2 regions of the Jeotgalicoccus saudimassiliensis genome follow, and region 1 is predicted to be linked to the other one. Evidence: riboswitches for the same ligand, from Rfam matches in the RefSeq annotation. Region 1 holds a riboswitch; the other holds the start of a gene.
What was found. A riboswitch is a leader RNA that binds a small molecule or an ion and turns the genes downstream of it on or off. The one in region 1 is predicted to bind thiamine pyrophosphate.
Positions count from the first base shown of each region.

Region 2: linked by a shared signal. The riboswitch ahead of RZ44_RS02740 (YlbF/YmcA family competence regulator) and the one ahead of thiD (bifunctional hydroxymethylpyrimidine kinase/phosphomethylpyrimidine kinase) in region 1 are both predicted to bind thiamine pyrophosphate.

Region 1 is NZ_CCSE01000001.1:1,971,505-1,974,738, forward strand. Features, by position in the region: gene RZ44_RS09820 (transglycosylase family protein) at 325-1,188, shown strand; TPP riboswitch at 1,368-1,467, shown strand; gene thiD (bifunctional hydroxymethylpyrimidine kinase/phosphomethylpyrimidine kinase) at 1,547-2,341, shown strand; gene thiM (hydroxyethylthiazole kinase) at 2,347-3,117, shown strand; gene thiE (thiamine phosphate synthase) at 3,110-3,234, shown strand, end outside.
Region 2 is NZ_CCSE01000001.1:560,146-563,379, forward strand. Features, by position in the region: gene RZ44_RS02735 (ABC transporter ATP-binding protein) at 1-1,690, shown strand, start outside; TPP riboswitch at 1,758-1,848, shown strand; gene RZ44_RS02740 (YlbF/YmcA family competence regulator) at 1,977-2,411, shown strand; gene thiW (energy coupling factor transporter S component ThiW) at 2,563-3,030, shown strand; gene mutS (DNA mismatch repair protein MutS) at 3,083-3,234, shown strand, end outside.

The sequences.
Region 1 (3,234 bases):
ATTATGTTACAAATAACAGACTAATCAGTTTTCTGTGAATTTATTTACTGATGCTTTTAAAAGTGCGATGCTGTCGTGTTTTTAAAGTGCTTCTGTAATTTGTTGGAAGCATTGTCATGACGGCAGTCAGATTGATGTAATATATCACACAGTTTAGAAATGAGTTTGTAACAAACTTGTAAAATAAGTACGCTCTTTTTATATTGCTGTAACCTACAAAGTGAAAATATCCTCTATAATGTGAAACAGTGCTAACAAACGCGATGACGAAATCAGTCGTAAATATATAATTAAGATAAATTATTTTTGGAGGAATTTTCAATTATGAAGAAAGTTTTAGCTTTAGGTGCAGCAGTTGCTGTGTCAACAACAATTGCGTACAGTGCAGAAGCGGCATCTCATACAGTAGAATCAGGAGACTCACTTTGGGCTCTTGCTGAAGAAAATAACGTAACTGTCGAATCAATTAAAAAAGAAAACAAATTAACTTCTGACATCATCATTCCTGGTCAGATTCTTGAAATCGGCGAGAAGGAAGAGAAAGAAGAAGTTAAAGAAAATAAAGAAGACAAAGAAGACAAAAAAGAGAAAACTGAAGTTTACACAATCGAAGCGGGCGATACATTATTTGAAATCGCAGTTGAATTTGATGTAACTGTTGCAGATCTCAAAGAGTGGAACAACCTGTCATCAGACCTTATCTTTGCAGGTAAAGAATTAATCGTTTCAGGTGATGCTGTTAAAGCAGCAGCACCGGTTGCAGAAGCCCCGGCTGTAGAAACTGAAACAGAAACTGCAGCGGCACCTGTTCAGGAAGAAACATACGAAGAGCCTGCACAGGCACCTGTTCAACAAGAGCCGGTTCAACAGGAACCTGTTCAGCAGCCTGCGCAACAACCTGTACAACAGCCAGCACAACAAACTCAAAACGTCAGCACAAACAGCTCTAACAACAGCGGTTTAAACTGGGGTGCTTTAGCAGCATGTGAATCAGGCGGTAACCCGAGCGTAGTAAGCTCAAATGGTTTATACCACGGTCTTTACCAGTTTGACGCTCAAACTTGGCAGTCAGTAGGCGGATCTGGTGTAGCTTCAAACGCATCAGCAGCTGAGCAGACTAAAAGAGCACAAATTTTATACAACCAAAGAGGTTCACAGCCTTGGCCTGTATGTGGTGCAAGACTGTAATATTAATACATTCGAAAGACCGGGATTTTTGTCCCGGTCTTTTTTGTGTTAAAACAACTATTGTAAAATTAAATCAGCCGTGGTGTCATGCCGCTGATTAGAGCGTCAGTGTTTAAGCGCCGCAACCTGTTTTGAGCTAAGCGTTAAATGTGTTAGGATTGTGTTAATAAATTCAATAAGAAATCCACTGGGGGCGCCGATACGGCTGAGATAGCAGAAGCTTGTCCCTTTTTACCTGATCCGGGTTATGCCGGCGTAGGGAAGTGCTGATGATAACAGGGGTATATCCGTATATACTCTGACACCATTCAACCCACTTCGCCGGAAGTGGGTTTTTTAATTACAGGAGGATATATAAATGAGTGGGTTACCAATCGGTTTAACTGTTGCGGGCACGGACCCGACAGGTGGTGCAGGTGTATTTGCGGATTTGAAGGCAATGCATTCACGAGGAGTGTACGGAATGGCCGCGGTCACGTCGCTGACAGCACAAAATACTTTAGGCGTGCAGGACGTTTACAACGTACCGGCGGATTTTATCGATAAAGAACTGAACAGCATCTTCTCCGATGAAGTGCCGCATGCGATGAAGACAGGTATGATTGCTGAAGCGGATATGATGGCTGTTATTGCAGAGTATGTCAGAAAGTACAATATTCCGTATGTAATGGATCCGGTAATGATTGCTACGAGCGGAGACCGTCTGATGACAGACCGGTCGATGGCGACGCTGATCGATACACTTATTCCGCTGGCAAATATTGTCACACCTAATCTGCACGAGGCTGAAAGTATTGCCGGTATGAAAATACAGTCAGAAAACGACCTTCACAAAGCACTGAAAGTTTTTGTGGATGATATGGGTGCGGAGAGTGTGATTATTAAAGGCGGTCATCTGGAAGGTGATGCGACTGACTATTTATATGACGGAAGCCGTATTTCAACGCTGTCGGCCAGTCGTATCGATACGGATCAGACACACGGGACCGGCTGTACATTCTCGGCAGTGCTGACTGCGGAACTGGCGAAAGGCCGTACAATTGAAGAAGCGTTTAAAACAGGAAAAGCATATATTACGAACGCAATTCAAAATTCACCCGGTATCGGCAAAGGAAGCGGCCCGGTGAACCATTTCAGTTATAAAGGAGACTGATTCCGATGATTGATGAATTAAGACAGGAACGTCCGCTCGTTGTCTGCATTACGAATGATGTCGTTAAACCGTTTACTGCAAATGGTCTGCTGGCGCTCGGTGCTTCTCCGATTATGAGCGGGGAATCTGATGAAGCTGCCGATATTTTAAAACATGCAGGTGCACTGCTGTTAAATATCGGAACGTGCACTAAAGAGAAACTGCCATTGTATGAAGAGATGGCCCGTTGTGCTAATAACTATAATATCCCGGTTGTTCTCGACCCTGTCGGCTACGGTGCTTCGGCGTTCCGTAAAAATTTCACTGATAAACTGCTCGGGAATTACGATATTGCACTTGTAAAGGGGAATGCAGGCGAGATACATGCGCTAAGCGGCCAAAAGACGCTCTCTAAAGGCGTTGATAACGTAACTGAAGGGAATACAGTTGAAATTGCGAAAACCGCGTATGATGTACTAAAAGTGCCGGTACTGGTGACCGGTGAAACGGATGCGTATGCTGATGGGAATTTAACGAAGACAATGCACAACGGTCATGAATATCTGGAAGTTATTACAGGCTCAGGATGCGTACTCGGTGCTGTAACAGCTTCATTTTTAGCGCTTGAGAATCAGCCGGAAAGCATTGAATATGCTGTCAGTCTGTACAATATCGCAGCGGAAAAGGCAGCGCAATACGCAGAAGGTCCGGGTACATTTTCAGTTAAACTGATTGATGAAATTTATAATTTTAAAACAGATGACTATAAAACGAAGAAGGTGAAAGTCCATGAATAAAAATATATTGCGGCTGTACCTGATCGCAGCATCATCCAGTTTTGAGAATCCGTTAAAAGATCTGGAGACTGCATTTAAATCCGGCGTGACCTGTTTTCAGCTACGTGAAAAAGGCGA
Region 2 (3,234 bases), 1.4 Mb from region 1:
GTTTATGCGCGGAGAACGAAAGCGTCTGTACTTCATCATTGCGCTCGTTGTCGTTACGAGTCTTCTCAGCATTGTCGGCCCGTTTTTAGTCGGTCGTATCGTAGATGATTACTTTATCCCTCGTGAGTTTGACGGACTGTTACGCATACTGATGATTTTGCTCGCATCGTATATCATGCTGTCGGCAACGACATTTATTCAGGCGTATCTGATGGTCGGTCTGTCGCAGCGGACGATTTACAAATTGAGGCACCGCCTGTTTGAACATATGCAGGAGCTGCCGGTGACTTTTTACGATAAGCGTCAGCACGGTGAGTTAATGAGCCGGATGACGAATGATATAGAAACATTGTCACAGACGATGAACTCGTCATTCATTCAGTTTACGACGAGTATCGTCACGCTGGTCGGGACGTTTTCGGTCATGCTTTACTTAAGCCCGCTGTTAACATTCCTGACAGCACTCATTATTCCGATACTGATTGTCAGCGTCCGGTTCATTACAAACCGCACCGGGCCGCTGTATAAAATGCGTCAGCGCCGTACAGGTGAACTGAACGGCTACATTGAAGAGATCGTTTCAGGGCAGGAAATTGTTAAAGTGTTCTCGCAGGAAGAGCGTGCGGTGGATAATTTTGAAAGCCGTGCGAAAAACTTAAGAGAAGTGACGTTCTGGGCCAACCTGTACTCGGGGTTCATTCCTAAAATAATGAACATGCTGAACAACCTGTCATTTACGATAGTTGCAGGGGCAGGGGGGATTCTCGCACTGACGACAAACGGTGTTGTCACTGTCGGAATAATTGTCGTATTCGCGGAATACGCCCGCCAGTTTACGCGCCCGCTCGCTGATTTATCGAACCAGTTAAACCAGGTGCTCTCGGCAGTCGCAGGGGCAGAGCGCGTGTTCCACATTCTCGATACACCTGCCGAAAAAGATGACGGTAAAATTACTGATAAAACGATTCGCGGGCATATCGAATTTGAAAATGTGACGTTCTCGTACAGTAAACAGCAGCAGAAACCGACGATTAAAAATCTGTCATTCGACGTGAGTGCAGGCGAATCGGTCGCATTAATCGGTGCGACAGGTGCAGGGAAAACGACTGTCATGCAGCTGCTCGCCAGATTTTATGAGACGGACAAAGGACGCATTCTCGTCGACGGTGAAAACATTAAAGATTATACGAGAACGAATATCCGTTCACAGACAGCATTCGTGCTGCAGGACCCGTATCTGTTCGAAGCGACCATCCGCGAAAATATCCGTTACGGCAGAATGGATGCGACAGACGATGAAGTAATTGAAGCGGCGAAAGTGGCTAATGCCCACGACTTCATTATGACGCTCGAGCAGGGTTACGACACTGTGCTCGATCTGGATGAGGGCTTTATCTCACAGGGGCAGAAGCAGCTGATTTCAATTGCCCGTGCGTTAATTACAGACCCGGCAATACTGCTCCTTGATGAGGCGACGTCAAGTATCGACACGATTACCGAGTTGAAGATTCAGGAATCACTCGAACGTCTGATGAAAGGGCGGACGAGTATTATTATCGCCCACAGGCTGAATACCATTAAAGCGGTCGACCGTATATTCGTGCTCGGGCAGGGAGAAATGCTTGAAGCGGGAACAGAAGAGGAGCTGCTGAAACTGGAAGGCAAATACTACGATATGGTCAATCAGTAAATAGACCGGTTGCCGGAAATTTTACAAGCTGCACAAACTTGAGTTAAGATGGAATCAACTGAATAAAGCACACCACTGGAGGTGCCCTTATGGGCTGAGAAACACTCTTAATACCTGATCTGGATTATGCCAGCGTAGGGAAGTGGCATAGATTCGTTATGCACACTCCAGGACTAGAGTGTGCATTTTTGTACTTTGACAAGCGAATCAGGAGATTTACATTTAATAAATGGGAGCTTTCATATATAATGAATGATATATAACAACTAAAAGGTGGAACTTCTAAATGTATACAAAGGATGAAATAATAGAAGAGGCGAAAAAGCTTGGTAAAATGATGTCTGAAACTGAGCAGGTCGAGTTCTTTAAAAAAGCGGAAGAAAAAATTCATGAGAATCAGGAAATCCGTGAAAAAATGGCCAGCCTGAAAAGTCTTCAGCAGCAGGCAGTAAACTTCCAAAACTACGGTAAGGAACGTGCTTACAAAATGACGGAAGAAAAACTTGCTAAAATCGAACAGGAATTAGACGACATGCCGCTTGTAGACCAGTTCAAAGAATCACAGGCAGGCGTGAACGAGCTTCTTCAAATGGTTTCGCACGCAATCAGCTCAACTGTAACGAGCGAAATTATCGAATCAACAGGCGGAGATTTGATGCAGGGCGAAACAGGTGCTGCAATCCGCAACAAGCCGAACCGCGATCCGGATCAGTTTAAATAAGCCGCATATTAAATGGTGTTGAAATCTCTTGATATAAGAGCATTTCAGCACCATTTTTCTTTTTTATTTAATTGAACTCATACGGCCCCATAAACAAACAGCACAGCCAGACTAAAAAGGAGGAACTACAATTAATAAACTTACTAAAAATATGACCTACACCGCAGCTTTCGTCGCTTTAAACGTAATTTTAAGTACAGTCGTTACGATTCCCATCGGCATTATCAGGGCAGCACCGGTTCAGCATCTCATCAATGTGCTCGGTGCGGTTTTAACCGGGCCGTGGGTCATCGTGCAGGCGTTTATCTCGTCGACCATCAGAGTACTATTCGGTACGGGTACAGTGTTCGCGTACCCCGGCAGTATGATCGGCGCGCTCGCGGCCTGGCTCCTGTACAAATACACTAAAAAGCTGTCGCTCGCAGCCATGGGTGAAGTACTCGGCACCGGCGTCATCGGTGCCCTCAGCCTGTACCCGCTCATCATCGTTTTAGAACTCGATGAGAGCCTGTTCACGATTGTCGCAGCAGCATTTCTCGTATCGAGCTTTATCGGTGCGGGGCTCTCTTTTATCATCCTGAAACAATTGGAAAAACACGGGGTCTTACTGCGGATATAAGCATGCACGCGTGTTATAATAATACGACAAGATTAATTTAGGAAGTGTTAAAATGCGGGAACCAACACCGATGATGAAGCAGTATTTTTCAATTAAGGATAATCATCCGGACAGTCTGCTTTTATTCAGACTTGGAGATTTTTACGAGCTCTTTTACGACGATGCAGTCACTGCAGCGAAAGTGCTCGAAATTACATTAACTTC